One region of the Streptomyces sp. NPDC026673 genome, then DNA from elsewhere that is predicted to be linked to it. Evidence: riboswitches for the same ligand, from Rfam matches in the RefSeq annotation. Region 1 holds a riboswitch; the other holds the start of a gene.
What was found. Region 1 has a riboswitch for S-adenosylmethionine ahead of thrC (threonine synthase). Riboswitches for the same ligand answer to the same signal wherever they lie in the genome.
Positions count from the first base shown of each region.

Region 1 (7,507 bases):
CGGGCCTCACCCACTCGGTCCTTTGTCACTCTCAACGTCAGAGTGCTAACGCCAATGATTAGCACTCGCCCTAGGAGAGTGCAAGCCGCTTGGCCGGTGCCGTGGACAACCCGCAGGTCGGCCCGGAACGCACGAAGGCCCGCCCCCGTGTGGGGGCGGGCCTCGACGCGTACGTTTGAGCGGCCGTACGCGAAGTGCTCCGTGGCCGATGCGCGGTGCGTCAGCCGGCTGCGAGACGGACCATGTCCGCCTGCGGCCCCTTCTGGCCCTGCGAGATCTCGAACTCGACCCGCTGACCTTCCTCGAGGGTGCGGTAGCCGTCCATCTGGATCGCGCTGTAGTGCACGAAGACGTCCGCACCACCGTCGACCGCGATGAAGCCGTAGCCCTTCTCCGCGTTGAACCACTTGACGGTGCCCTGAGCCATTCCTAACTCCCCTATTGCTGGCCCTTCGCAGACCCGCACCTCGCGGACCCGGGTCAGACCTCACCCCCTACAGCCAAGGGGGCGTGCGCCGGAACGCGTCGACCGCGGCTGAATGTATCTGCCCGGACGCGGTCTGCAACAGGTCAATCGGACGAGAATTCCGGGCACGAAGAAACGGAAGAAGAGCCTGATCGGCTGATAATCCGGGGCAACTCGGACCGGACATAAGCGGCCAACGAGACAATCACCGCGTGAATTTGGCGATAAATCGCCGACAACGCCGCTCCCGGGAAAAGGGGTTGCGCAGAGCGTTGCAGGGAGTTGCGATCCGTTCAGGGCAACTGTACAGCCCTTCAACTACCGCTCAAGCACGGAGGGGTGCCGGGAAGCCCCGGCACCCCTGCCACTCGCGGTCCGTGCGGATCAGCAGCCTCCGGCGACCGCCGGGATGATCGAGACGGACGCGCCCTCGCCCACCGCGGTCTGCAGGCCCTCGGAGAAGCGGACGTCGTCGTCGTTGACGTAGACGTTCACGAAACGGCGCAGCTTGCCCGTGTCGTCCAGGACCCGCGCGGAGATGCCGGGGTGGTTCGCCTCCAGCGAGTCGATGACCTCGGCCAGGGTGCCGCCGTCGGCCGGGACCTCGGCCCGGCCGCCGGTGTAGGTGCGGAGGATGGTCGGGATGCGGACGGTAGCGCTCATGATGCGGGGTTCACCTTCAGTCTGGGTCGGCCGGGGCGGTCGGGGTCAGCCGGCCAGGCCGGCGGCACGGAACGCGTCGAGGCTCGGGCGGATGGTGGCCGTGGGGCGGGAGGTCGGGGCGACGGCGTCCAGCGTCTTGAGGCCGTCGCCGGTGTTGAGCACGACCGTCTCACCGGCCGGGTCGAGCTGCCCGGTCTCGATCAGCTTCCGCAGCACGCCGACCGTCACGCCGCCCGCCGTCTCGGCGAAGATGCCCTCGGTCCGGGCGAGCAGCTTGATGGCGTCCACCACCTGTTCGTCGGTGACGTCCTCGACGGCGCCGCCCGTGCGCCGGGCGATGTCCAGGACGTAGGGGCCGTCGGCCGGGTTGCCGATGGCGAGCGACTTGGCGATGGTGTTCGGCTTCTGGGGGCGGACCACGTCGTGGCCGGCCTTGAAGGCGGTGGAGACCGGGGAGCAGCCCTCGGCCTGGGCGCCGTAGATCCGGTACGGCTTCTCCTCCACCAGGCCGAGCTTGATCAGTTCCTGCAGCCCCTTGTCGATCTTCGTCAGCTGCGAGCCCGAGGCGATCGGGATGACGATGTTGTCCGGCAGGCGCCAGCCCAGCTGCTCGCAGATCTCGTACGCGAGCGTCTTGGAGCCCTCGCCGTAGTACGGGCGGAGGTTGACGTTGACGAAGCCCCAGCCCTCGCCGATCGGGTCGCCGATCAGCTCGCTGCAGAAGCGGTTGACGTCGTCGTAGGTGCCCTCGATGCCGACCAGCTCGCCGCCGTACACCGCGGCCATGACGACCTTGCCCTCCTCCAGGTCGTGCGGGATGAACACGCAGGAACGGAAGCCGGCGCGGGCGGCCGCGGCGCCCACGGCGCCGGCCAGGTTGCCGGTGGAGGAGCAGGACAGGGTGGTGAGGCCGAAGGTGCGGGCTGCCTCCAGGGCGATGGCGACGACCCGGTCCTTGAAGGAGTGGGTCGGGTTGCCGGAGTCGTCCTTGATGTGCAGGCCGCCGGTGACGCCCAGCTCGCGGGCGAGGTTGTCGGCCTTGACCAGCTTGGTGAAGCCCGGGTTGAGGTTGGGCTTGGCGGCCACGTCCGCGGGGACGGGCAGCAGCGGCGCGTAGCGCCAGATGTTGTTCGGCCCGGACTCGATCCGCTTGCGGAGGGTCTCGGGATCGCCGCCCGGGAGGTCGTACGCCACTTCGAGCGGCCCGAAACAGACCTCGCAGGCGAAGAGCGGAGCCAGCGGGAAGCGCTCGCCGCACTCGCGGCAGGAGAGCGCGGACGCGGGCCCGAAGGCGGAGTCTGTGGACGCGGATGCAACGGTCTGCGCAGCCATGTCAGGCGAGGCCCTTTCTCCTCATCTTCCTCGCGGCGCATCTCGCCGCGAGACGGAATTGGCACCTTCCCCACCTGGACCTCGCGGTCGGCGGGAGGGTTGCCGGGGCTTCAACGGGCCGTTCCCTCTGCCCCTCTGGATGAGCGGTATGGCGCCGGGCGCGGGGCCCGGGCATTTGTCCGACAAGGCGCGATCACCGTGGACATACGATGGTCATGCCTCGTGTTCAAGACTGTAACCGACGACCTCGAACCTGGTCATGGCCCGTCCGTCCTGCGAGACGGGCAGAAACGGAGCAACCCGGTGCTCGACGAGGTAGCCGGCTGGCTGCAACGGCGGTCCTGGACCGCCGACCGCAGGCCGCTGCCGCAGCTGCTCGCCGCCAAGCGCGCCGCGGGTGCGCGCGGCACGGTCAGCGTCGTGCTGCCCGCCCTCGACGAGGAGGCCACGGTCGGGGAGATCGTCGCCACGATCCGCCGGGAGCTGATGAGCGAGGCCGTTCCGCTGGTCGACGAACTCGTCGTGCTGGACTCCGGATCGACCGACCGCACCGCCGAGGTCGCGGCCGCCGCCGGGGCGGTCGTCGTCCACCGGGACGACGTGCTCCCGCGGCTGCCCGCGGTGCCCGGCAAGGGCGAGGTGCTGTGGCGCTCGCTGCTGGTGACGCGCGGGGAGATCGTCTGCTTCGTCGACTCCGACCTGCGGGAGTTCGACGCGCGGTTCGTGTCGGGGATCGTCGGGCCGCTGCTCACGGATCCGGACGTGCAGTTGGTCAAGGCGATGTACGACCGCCCCCTGGAGACCGGCGGCACGCTGGTGCCGGCCGGTGGGGGGCGGGTGACGGAGCTGGTCGCGCGGCCGCTGCTCAATCTGCACTGGCCGCGGCTGGCGGGGTTCGTCCAGCCGCTGGGCGGCGAGTACGCGGCGCGGCGCTCGCTGCTGGAGCGGCTGCCGTTCCCCGTGGGATACGGGGTGGAGCTCGGGCTGCTCGTGGACGCGCTCAACACGGTGGGGCTCGACGCGCTCGCCCAGGTCGACGTGGGGGTCCGGCACCACCGGCACCAGGACGGCCAGGCGCTGGGCCGCATGGCGGCGGCGATCTACCGGACCGCGCAGATCCGCTTGGCGCGGGGTCATCTCGTACGCCCCGTCCTCACGCAGTTCGAGCGGTCCCCGGACGGCGGTTTCGAGCCGCGCGTCCACGACGTCGCGACGGAGGAACGCCCCCCGATGCGCACGGTCCCCGAATACGCCCGCCGCCGCGCGGTGGCGTAGGCCTCCGGCCCGGTAGCGGGTCGGCCGCTCGCCGGAGGCCGGTGCCCATCGCCCGGGGGTTGTGGGAAGTCGTTCCGCAAGGCGAAACGGGTTGGCACACCCTCACCACCGGCGTGCATACGCCGACGACACCCGCGGTACCGCACAGGTGCGGCGTCGTCGTGAGGTTGCGCCAGCCCTCCCCAGCTACCGCGGGGGGCACCCGGCTGGAAACCCCCGGCTGGGCTAGCTCGTACGTTTGCCGCCGGGCATGCGTGGCTAGGCTGGCCGCATGGTCGCATCGCATGCCGCGCGCGTACTGGTCGCGTCCAACCGCGGCCCCGTGTCGTACAGCCTCCGCGAGGACGGCACGCTCACCGCCCGCCGCGGCGGCGGCGGACTCGTGTCGGGGCTGAGCGCGATCGGGCCGGACGCGGACGCCGTCTGGGTCTGCGCGGCCCTCGGCGAGGGCGACCGGGCCGCCGTCCTCCGCAGCTCCGGAGGGACGGGCCGCCTCGCCACCGCGGACACCGGCGGCCAGCACGTACGGATGCTGGACATCCCGGCGGACACCTTCGCCTCGGCCTACAACGGCATCGCCAACTCGGTGCTGTGGTTCATCCACCACATGCTGTTCCAGACCCCGCTGGAGCCTGTCTTCGACGAGGACTTCCGCGAGCAGTGGGCGGCGTACACGGCCTACAACGCCGCCTTCGCCGACGCGCTCGCCGACGAGGCGGGCCAGGGCGCCGCCGTCCTGGTGCAGGACTACCACCTGGCCCTGGTGCCGCAACTGCTCCGCTCGCGCCGGCCCGACCTGCGCATCGGCCATTTCTCGCACACCCCGTGGGCGCCGCCGGACTACTTCCGCCTGCTGCCGGACGACGTCGCGGCGGAGGTGCTGAGCGGCATCCTCGGTTCCGACCGGGCCGGTTTCCTGACCCGCCGCTGGGCCGACGCCTTCGCCGCGTGCTGCGCCGACGTGCTGGGCGCGTCCGTCATCCGCGACGAGGGCAGCCTCACGGTCACCCACAAGGGCCGCACCACGCGCATCGGGGTGCACGGCCTCGGCGCGGACGCCGACTTCCTGCGGGAGCGGGCGCACCAGCCTGACGTGGACGAGCGCCTGGCGACGCTGCAGGAGGCGGTGGGCGGCCCGGACCGCAAGGTCATCGTGCGGGTGGACCGCACCGAGCTGTCGAAGAACATCGTGCGCGGCCTGCTCGCGTACGCGCAGCTGCTGCGCGACCACCCCGAATGGCAGGGGCGCGTGGTGCACATCGCCTTCGCCTACCCCTCGCGCCACGACCTGGCGGTCTACCGGGAGTACACCGACGAGGTCTCCGATCTGGCCGAGGAGATCAACGAGGAGTTCGGCACGCCGGGCTGGCAGCCGGTGGTCCTGCACGTCAAGGACGACTTCGCGCGCTCCCTGGCCGCCTACCGCCTGGCGGACGTCGCGCTGGTCAACCCGATCCGCGACGGCATGAACCTGGTGGCCAAGGAGATCCCGGTCGTCTCGGACGACGGCGTGGCGCTGGTGCTCTCCCGCGAGGCCGGGGCGTACGAGGAGCTCGCCGACGACGCGTTCGTGGTCAACCCGTACGACATCCGGGCCACGGCCGACGCCCTCCACCAGGCGCTGTCCGTGTCGCACGGCGAGCGGGCGGAGGCCACCAAGCGGCTCGCGGTGGCCTCGACGGCGCTCCCCCCGCAGCAGTGGTTCCTGGACCAGTTGCGCGCCCTGGGCTGACCGGGCCCGCCGCACACGCGGACCGGGCCCCGGCGCGGATCAGGCCTCGACGGGCATCCGGTCCGGCGCGGGCGGGACGTCCCGCAGGCCGAGCCGTTCGGTCGGCATCTTGTGGGTCTCGCGGGCGGTGACGGCGGCGAGCACCGGGGGGACGCAGAGCGCCGCGGGCCGCCTGCCGGCGGTGCCCGCGAACTACCACGACGACCTGGCGGCCCGGTTCGACCTCGCGCCCGGCGCGCTGGAGACCTACCGCGAACTGGGCATCCTCTACGACCGAGACGCCCACGGCACATTCCTGCACTGCTACACCGAGACGGTCGGCCGGGTCTTCTTCGAGGTCGTCCAGCGCGACGCCTACCGCGGCTACGGCGCCCCAACGCGCCCGTCCGCCTCGCCGCGCAGCACGCGGGCCGCGTGCGCTGAGCCGCACCGGCCGCGCGGCGCGGTCACCGCGGGCCCGAGAGCTCGCGCCCGCTGATCCCCAGCCGGATGCGCCCGGCCGCCGTGCCCAGCGCCAGGTACGCCTCCACCTCCGGCAGCGGCGCGCGGCGGGCGAGCGGATCGAGCCCCACGACCAGCGCGACCGGTCCGCCGCCCGAGACGAAGGCCGACCACCGCTCCCCGGCCGCGACCTCCAGCAGCGGCTCGCCTCCGGCGCCGCGCACCACGGCCCGGCCCGGGCGGGAAACGGCGATCCGCTCGCCGAGCAGGGGCAGCCGCCGCCCCGGCTCGGCGAGCCCGAGAAGTGCCGCGAGTCCGGCCGCGCCGCGCCCCTGCGGATGGGCCAGCAGCAGAAACGCCACCGGCCCGAACGCCGTGTCGTCCAGCCAGGTCCACGAGGCGGGCCTCACCGCAGCACCACCCACACCTGCTTGCCGCCCGGGGTCGGCCGGGCGCCCCAGCGGTGCGCGGCCGCCGCGATCAGATGCATCCCGCGTCCGCGCTCGGCCGCCCAGTCCGGCGGCCCGGGCGCCGTGACGGGCAGGACGGGCGAACGGTCGCTGACCGTGGCCCGCACGCCCTCGGACGCCAGGTCGTCCAAGGTCAGTTCGCACTCGGGCGAGCCCGCGTGCCGGTGGACGTTGGCGAGTATCTCCGTGACGCACAGCGCGGCGGCGGGCGCCAGGTCCTCGCGCCCCCAGGCGCGGAGCTGTTCGCGTACGACGTGGCGCACCTCGGCGATGCGGGCGGGCTCGGCGACGATGCGCATCGCCGTTCCGGGTGGGGATTCCTGCGTCATGGGTCCAACGGTTCCCTGCCGTGGCTAGCCTGACCAGGGCGGATCTGACCCCGGATCAGCTGTGCAGGGGCGGGCCCGCGGCTGTGTACGGCGTGTGTACCGGGGAGGTGGTGCCGTGTCCGCGAAGTGCGAGGGCTCGGCCAGCATGCGGATGTTCGGCTCCGTGGCGCGGTCGCTGCGGGAGGCCCGGGGGGTCTCGACCGACGAACTGGCCGCGCATGTCGGGTATTCGAAGTCGCTGGTCGTGAAGATCGAGCGCGGCGAGCGGATGCCGCCGCCCGCGTTCGTGGAGAGGGCGGGGATCCTGCTCGGCGACGGCGGCGGGGTGCTGCGCTCCGCGGCCCGCCATCTGGAACGGGCCGAGTTCCCCTCCTGGTTCGAGGAGTACGCGGAACTGGAGCGGGCGGCGGTCTGCCTCTACAAATACGACACCCACGTCATCAACGGCCTGCTGCAGACCGCGGAGTACGCCCGTGTGGTGCTCGGCGCCTACTGCCCGACGCTGGAGACGGAGGAGGTCGAACGCCGGGTGCGGGCCCGGCTGGCCCGGCAGTCGCTGCTGACCCGCGCCCCCGCGCCGCAACTCGCCTTCGTCGTCGAGGAGTGGGTGCTGCGCCGCCCGGTCGGCGGACGGACCGTGCACCGGCGCCAGTTGGAGCGGCTGCTGGAGGCCGCGGCGCTGCGCCATGTCACGGTGCAGGTGATGCCGCTCTCCCACGAGGCGCACGCCGGCTTCGACGGCCCCATGTCGCTGCTGGAGACCCCGGATCTGCGGCTGCTCGCCTATCTCGAAGTCCAG
Region 1 is NZ_JBEZXR010000001.1:196,713-204,219, reverse strand. Features, by position in the region: gene AB0F62_RS00980 (cold-shock protein) at 221-427, opposite strand; gene AB0F62_RS00975 (ubiquitin-like small modifier protein 1) at 851-1,129, opposite strand; gene thrC (threonine synthase) at 1,175-2,461, opposite strand; SAM riboswitch class I at 2,480-2,607, opposite strand; gene AB0F62_RS00965 (glucosyl-3-phosphoglycerate synthase) at 2,765-3,736, shown strand; gene AB0F62_RS00960 (trehalose-6-phosphate synthase) at 4,008-5,468, shown strand; partial or broken gene AB0F62_RS00955 (sugar phosphate isomerase/epimerase and 4-hydroxyphenylpyruvate domain-containing protein) at 5,623-5,891, shown strand; gene AB0F62_RS00950 (hypothetical protein) at 5,915-6,319, opposite strand; gene AB0F62_RS00945 (ATP-binding protein) at 6,316-6,708, opposite strand; gene AB0F62_RS00940 (helix-turn-helix transcriptional regulator) at 6,824-7,507, shown strand, end outside.

Region 2 (7,507 bases), on a different contig from region 1:
GCCGGGGAGAGCCAGATCGGCCGTCGCAAGCTGATCCGCAACACCATGCTCGGCGCGCTGACCCTGGTGCCGCTCTCCGGTGTGTTCCTGCTGCGCGACCTCGGTCCGCTGCCGGAGGACAAGCTCCGCCACACGCTGTGGTCCAAGGGCAAGCTGCTGATCAACCAGAACACCCACAAGCCGCTGCGTCCCGAGGACGTCGCCGTCGGTTCGCTGACCTTCGCCGTGCCCGAGGGGCTGGAGGAGGAGCAGGAGGACTTCCAGGAGCAGCTGGCCAAGGCCGCGCTGATGATCGTCCGCATTCAGCCGGACGACATCAAGGACAAGAAGTCCCGCGAGTGGGCGCACCAGGGCATCCTGGCGTTCTCCAAGATCTGCACCCACGTCGGCTGCCCGATCAGCCTCTACGAGCAGCAGACGCACCACGTGCTCTGCCCGTGCCACCAGTCGACGTTCGACCTGGCCGACGGTGCCCGGGTGATCTTCGGTCCCGCCGGTCACGCCCTGCCGCAGCTGCGGATCAGCGTGAACGACGAGGGCTACCTCGAGGCGCTGGGCGACTTCGATGAGCCCGTGGGCCCTGCTTTCTGGGAGCGTGGATGAGCACCAACGAGAGCGCGAGCGCGAAGCCGCGCGGCAAAGCGCCCGCGGGCGAGCGCGTCGCCGACTGGGCCGACGGCCGGCTGGGCATCTACAGCCTGGGCAAGGCCAACCTGCGCAAGATCTTCCCGGACCACTGGTCCTTCATGCTGGGCGAGATCGCCCTCTACAGCTTCATCATCATCATCCTGACCGGTGTCTACCTGACGCTGTTCTTCCACCCGGCGATGAACGAGGTCGTCTACGACGGCTCCTACGCGCCGCTGCAGGGCATCAAGATGTCCGAGGCGTACGCGTCGACCCTGCACATCAGCTTCGACGTGCGCGGCGGTCTGCTGGTCCGGCAGATCCACCACTGGGCGGCGATCGTCTTCGTGGCCGCCATGCTCGTGCACATGATGCGCGTCTTCTTCACCGGCGCGTTCCGCAAGCCGCGCGAGATCAACTACGTCTTCGGCTTCCTGCTGCTGTTCCTGGGCATGTTCGACGGCTTCATGGGCTACTCGCTGCCGGACGACCTGCTGTCGGGCACCGGTATCCGCTTCATGGAAGGCGCCGTGCTGTCCGTGCCGATCGTCGGCACGTACCTCTCGTTCTTCCTCTTCGGCGGGGAGTTCCCGGCGCACGACATCGTGCCGCGGTTCTACACGATCCACGTGCTGCTGATCCCGGGCATCATGGCGGGCCTGCTGGTGGCCCACCTGATCCTGATCGTGTACCACAAGCACACTCAGTACCCGGGTCCCGGCAAGTCCGAGAAGAACGTCGTCGGCATGCCGTTCTTCCCGGTCTACACCGCCAAGGCGGGCGGCTTCTTCTTCGTGGTCTTCGGTGTCATCGCGGCGATGTCCGCGCTGGTCTCCGTGAACCCGGTGTGGGCGTACGGCCCCTACCGGCCGGACCAGGTGTCGACCGACGCCCAGCCGGACTGGTACATGGGCTTCTCCGAGGGCCTGATCCGCATCATGCCGGGCTGGGAGATCAACCTGTGGGGCCACACCCTCGTCCTGGGCGTGTTCATCCCGCTGGTGATCTTCCCGCTGGTCCTGGGCTTCATGGGCGTCTACCCCTTCCTGGAGTCGTGGGTCACCGGTGACAAGCGCGAGCACCACCTGCTCGACCGGCCGCGCAACAAGCCCGTCCGTACGGGCATCGGCACCGCCTGGATCAGCCTCTACCTGATCCTGCTCGTCGGCGGTGGCAACGACCTCTTCGCCACCCGCTTCCATCTATCGATCAACGCGATCACCTGGGTGGTCCGGATCGGGGTCTTCGTCCTGCCGGTGCTGGTCTTCTTCATCACCAAGCGGATCTGCCTGGGTCTGCAGCGGCGCGACCGCGAAAAGGTGCTGCACGGTCGCGAGACCGGCATCATCAAGCGGCTCCCGCACGGTGAGTTCATCGAGATCCACGAGCCGCTGGAGCAGGGTGCGCTGTTCAAGCTCACCCAGCACGAGCAGCCCCAGCCGCTCGAGATCGGCCCCGAGGTCGACGAGAACGGCGTGGAGAAGAAGGTCGGCCGGACGGCCAAGCTGCGCGCGAAGCTGTCGCGCGGCTACTACGGCGAGGGGACGCAGATCCCCAAGGCCACGACCGAGGAGTACGAGGAGATCACGAGCGGCCACGGTCACCACTGATCACTGAAGCTGTGCCACCGGGCAGGGTCCCGTCCATCCGATGGACGGGGCCCTTTCCCGTTCCCCGGCGCCGATAGGCTGGTGCCGAAGGTTCTCCCCGTACACCAGACCCCATGGAGTGGACCATGAGCGTTGCGAACCCCGCCGGAGGCGTATCAATGGCGGGCGGCTCCTGGCCCGACGTCCTGGGTGCGCTGCTGAGCGGCAAGGACCTGAGCGCCGCCGAGGCGGCGTGGGCGATGAACCGGATCATGAGCGGCGAGGCCTCGGACGCCCAGGTTGCCGGCTTCATGGTGGCCCTGCGGGCCAAGGGGGAGACCGTCGAGGAGGTCACCGGGCTCGTCGAGGCGATGTACGCGCACGCGGAGCCGCTGCACATCCCCGGCCCCGCGGTGGACATCGTCGGCACCGGCGGCGACCGGGCCAAGACGGTGAACATCTCGACGATGTCCGCCATCGTCATCGCCGGCACCGGCGCCAAGGTCGTCAAGCACGGCAACCGCGCGGCCAGCAGCGCCAGCGGCGCCTCCGACGTCCTGGAGAAGCTCGGCATCAACCTGGACCTGCCCGCCGACCGGGTGGCGAAGGTCGCCGAGGAAACCGGGATCACCTTCTGCTTCGCGGCCAAGTTCCACCCGGCGATGCGGTTCGCCGCCCCCGCCCGCCGCGACCTGGGCATCCCCACCTCGTTCAACATCCTGGGCCCGCTGACCAACCCGGCGCGCGTCGGTGCCTCCGCCGTCGGCTGCTTCGACACCCGGATGGCCGGGCTGATCGCCGGCGTGCTGGCCCGTCGCGGGTCCTCGGCCCTGGTGTTCCGGGGCGACGACGGGCTGGACGAGCTCACCGTGACGGCCACCTCGCAGGTATGGGTCGTCCGGGACGGGAAGGTCGAGCAGGTGTCCTTCGACCCGCGCGACGTCGGCATGGACCTGGTGCCGATCGAGTCGTTGCGGGGTGCGGACGCGGCCTACAACGCCGATGTCGCCCGGCGCATGCTGGCCGGGGAGACCGGCCCCGTCCGTGACGCCGTGCTGCTGAACTCGGCGGCCGCGCTCGTGGCGCTGGAGGGCGGAGAGGGTTCGCTGACCGACCGGATCGCGGCCGGGATCGCCCGGGCGGCCGAGTCGATCGACTCGGGCGCGGCGGCGAAGACGCTCGAGAGGTGGGCCGCGGCGACGCAGGCGTAGCGCGCGGGCAGGAGTGGCGAAGGGCCGGGGCGGTCGCCCCGGCCCTTCGCGCTGTCCGCCCGTCCGGGATGCGGACTCCGGCTTGCGGCGCTCCGGCCGTGTGGCATGATGCTGCGCAGGTCACGAGTGACAGCGAAACGGCCCCGGCCCGCTGTCCGGCAACCCTCCTTCCGTGGCGGGGTGCCCCGGGTGATGACCAGGCCGCAGGCAGCGAGGTCTGCGGCAAGCGCGGTCAGAGGAGTTCTTCCGTGAGCAAGCGAATGCGCTAGGGCCCCAAGGCCCCTCCCCACCCTCGGCCCGTCGTGCCGGAGGGCTGTTCCGTCATCGCCGAAATCGGCTGACGTCCCTTCACTTCTGCCTGCTCACAGGAGACTTCGCCATGTCGCTGCGCCCTGCCGTCCCCACGACCGTCGCCACCCCGCTGCCCGTCCTGGGGCGCGACGTCCTCGTCCCCCTGGTGACGGGCGGCGAGGTCGGCTACGCCGCCCTGGACTACGCGGCCAGCGCGCCCGCGCTGCAGCGGGTCTGGGACGACGTGGCCGCGTACGCGCCGTACTACGGCAGTGTGCACCGGGGGGCGGGATACCTCTCGCAGCTGTCGACGGACCTGTTCGAGCAGAGCCGGGCCACGGTCGCCGAGTTCCTCGGCTGCCGCACCGGCGACCAGGTGATCTTCACCCGCTCGACCACCGACTCGCTCAATCTGCTGGCCGCCGCCGTGCCGGACGGGACGAGCGTCTTCGTCTTCGAGACCGAGCACCACGCGTCCCTGCTTCCGTGGCGCGACGCCGAAGTGACGTACCTGAGCGCTCCCCGCACCCCGGGTGAGGCGGTGGCGACGCTGGAGCGGGCGCTGGACGCCCGGGAGCCGCGCGGAACGGCACTCGTCTGTGTGACCGGTGCGTCCAATGTGACCGGTGAGCTCTGGCCCGTGCGGGAACTGGCCGCGGCCGCCCACGCCCGCGGCGCCCGCATCGTGCTGGACGCGGCACAGCTCGCCCCGCACCACCCGGTGGACATCGCGGAACTCGACGTGGACTGGGTGGCCTTCTCCGGCCACAAGCTGTACGCGCCCTTCGGCTCCGGTGTGCTCGCCGGCCGGTCCGACTGGCTGCTCGCGGCCGAGCCCTATCTGGCCGGTGGCGGCGCCTCGCGGCGGGTGGCGCGGCGCGAGGACGGCGGGGTGGACGTCGACTGGCACACCACGGCCGCCCGGCACGAGGCCGGCTCGCCCAACGTCATCGGCGCGTACGCGATCGCCTCCGCCTGCCGCGCGCTGGCGGCGGCCGGGTTCGACCAACTGGTCGAGCGCGAGCAGGCACTGGTGGCCCGGGTGCGGGCCGGACTCGCCGAGGTGCCCGAGGTGAAGGTGCTCTCGCTCTTCGGCGACGACGCCCCCCGGGTCGGCGTCATCTCCTTCGTCGTGGAGGGGTGGAACAGCTCCCACTTCGCCGCCGCGCTCTCGGCCGAGTACGGGATCGGCGTCCGCGACGGTCTCTTCTGCGCCCACCCCCTGGTGCGCACCCTGCTCGGCGGCGCCCCGCAGGAGCCGGGCGAGTGCGGTGCCCCCGACACCGCCCTCGGCGAGAGGTCGCTCAACGCCATCCGCGTCTCCTTCGGCGCCGGCACCCCCGATGAGCACGTGGAGCGCTTCGTCGGCGCGGTGCGGGAGCTCGTGGCCGACGGCGCCAAGTGGCGCTACCGCACCGAGGACGGTCGCTGCGTGCCGGACCGGGACCAGGCCTGACCGCGCCGGCCCCGGAGCCGGCGTCGCGTCACGCGTCGAGGCCGATGGCGAAGGCCGTCTCGAGGTCGTGCTGGGAGTAGGTGCGGAACGCGACGTGCGTGTCCGTGGCCTCGACGCCGGGGATCTTGCTGATCCGGCCCGGGATGACGTCCGCCAGTTCGTCGTGCCGGGCCACCCGCACCATGGCGACCAGGTCGTACGTGCCCGTGACGGAGTAGACCTCGCTGACGCTGTCGAGCGCGGCGATGGACTCCGCGATCTCGGGGATACGGTCGACGCTGGTCTTGATGAGCACGATCGCGGTGATCACGGCTGTAGGTCTCCTTGGCTCGCCCTGGCTGCGGGCTCAAGCTTAGGCGCTGCCCGGTAGCACACCCATGTGCACAGGAAGCCGAAGACGAAGCCGGTGATGTGCGCGAGGTAGGCCACGCCCGGACCGGTCTGGTGGACCTCGCCGGCGAGCCACTGCAGGACGAACCAGAAGATGAGCACCATCCAGGCGGGGAAACGCAGCGGCAGGAAGAACAGGAAGGGGAAGACGCTGGTCACCCGGGCCCGCGGGTAGAGGTAGAGGTACGCGCCGAGGACCCCGGAGATCGCACCGGAGGCGCCGACCAGGGTCTGGGTGGAGGAGGCGTGGCCCAGCGCGTACCCGTACGTCGCCAGGTAGCCCGAGGCGATGTAGAAGAGGAGGAACCGGAAGCGGCCCATGCGGTTCTCGACGTTGTCGCCGAAGACCCAGAGGAACAGCATGTTGCCGAGCAGGTGCACCCAACTGCCGTGGACGAAGAGCGCGGTGAGCACCGAGACGAACGGCGAGACGGCGAAGGACCCCAGCGGCGGGCACCCGGTGGGCATCGGCACCTGCGCGGGGCTGATCCGCCCGTGCCAGAGCTCGGTGGGGATGACACCCCAGCGGGCGAAGTAGGTCGCCTGGGCGCACACCTGATCGTGGCCGATGCCGTACAGGGGGTTGAACCCGGAGGACGGGCCGATGAGGAAGACCACCGCGCACAGCCCGATCAGGGCGTACGTCACCACGGGTGTGCGGTGGACGGGGTTCTTGTCGTACACCGGGATGACCATGGTCCGATCATGACGGAACGGGTGTAACGGTCATGGGGCGCCTCGCCGCAGCGAAGGGCACCGCGGAGGCCGTAGGGTGACCGGAACGCATCCGCGCGACCGAGGAGACGACCGATGCCGGTTCCCCTGCCGACCGCCACGACCCGCTGGCGGTGCACCCTGTGCGGCAATCTGACCCGGTTCGACGTCACCCGTTCCAGCAAGGTCGTGGAGTACGTCCACCTGGACCTGGCGGGCGCTCCCACGGTCGAGGAGCGCGAGGTGGTCAGCGAGACCGTGGAGTCGGTGCGCTGCCGCTGGTGCAATGCCGTGGACCAGGTCGAACTGGTCGACCGGCCCGACGCGGCGGCCGCGGCGCAGGCCTGAGCGCGGCCGGGGACAATAGAAGAATGCGGCGCGGCCAGAGAGGTTGAAGGAGGCCGGGGAGGCGCCCACGGACTGGACGGGAGTGACGGGTGGACGGGACCGGCGGTAACCCGGGCCGTGGCGACGAATCGGCCGCGCCCGAGGCTGCGGCTGCCCCGGAGGGGTCCGTCCACGGCGAGTCGCTCGACCGCCCGCTGCCCGAGGGCGTACGGCACCGCGTGGTCGCCTTGGCGGCGGACGCGTTCGGCGGGCTGACCCCGGCCGAGCTGCCCGCGGTGCTGCGCCCCTACGCGCGGTTCACCCCGAGCCGCCGCGCCAAGTTCGCCGCGACCGCGCTCGCCACGGCGTTGGAGGGGGACCCCTCCTTCCGGCAGCGGGTGGGCGCCCGGCTGCGGGAGTCCGAGCCCGAGCTGTGCGAGGCGCTGGACGCCGGCACCCCGCCCCCCGCCGTCGATCCGCTGGACGTGGCGGCCGCCGCGTACCTGCTGCGCCCCACGGGCTGGGCCAAGCTGGTGGCCGCGGCGGGCGAGGAGGCGCAGCGGGCCAGCGCGGAACGCGCGGGCGAGGAGGCGCAGCGCGAGCTGCGGCAGCTCAAGGCCGAACTGGACGAGGCGCGGACCCAGGCGCGTACCGAGGCCGTACGGGTCCGCACCGAACTGGACGCGGTCCGCAAGGAGGCCGAGTCGCTGCAGCGCAAACTGCGCAGCGCGGCGAGCGATGTGAAGCGGGCCGAGGCCGCGCTGCGCAAGGTCGAGGCCGAACTGGACGAGACCCGCGCGGCCGCCGCGGCGGAGAAGGCGTCGGCGGACGGCGAGGCACGCCGGCTGCGGGCCCGGCTCGCCGAGGCCGAGCAGTCCGTGGAGGCCTCCCGGCGCGCTGCC
Region 2 is NZ_JBEZXR010000033.1:31,999-39,505, forward strand. Features, by position in the region: gene AB0F62_RS22460 (Rieske 2Fe-2S domain-containing protein) at 1-603, shown strand, start outside; gene AB0F62_RS22465 (cytochrome bc complex cytochrome b subunit) at 600-2,237, shown strand; gene trpD (anthranilate phosphoribosyltransferase) at 2,363-3,427, shown strand; SAM riboswitch class IV at 3,546-3,662, shown strand; gene AB0F62_RS22475 (aminotransferase class V-fold PLP-dependent enzyme) at 3,807-5,174, shown strand; gene AB0F62_RS22480 (Lrp/AsnC ligand binding domain-containing protein) at 5,203-5,484, opposite strand; gene AB0F62_RS22485 (rhomboid family intramembrane serine protease) at 5,481-6,260, opposite strand; gene AB0F62_RS22490 (hypothetical protein) at 6,375-6,626, shown strand; gene AB0F62_RS22495 (NYN domain-containing protein) at 6,821-7,507, shown strand, end outside.
Region 2: linked by a shared signal. The riboswitch ahead of AB0F62_RS22475 (aminotransferase class V-fold PLP-dependent enzyme) and the one ahead of thrC (threonine synthase) in region 1 are both predicted to bind S-adenosylmethionine.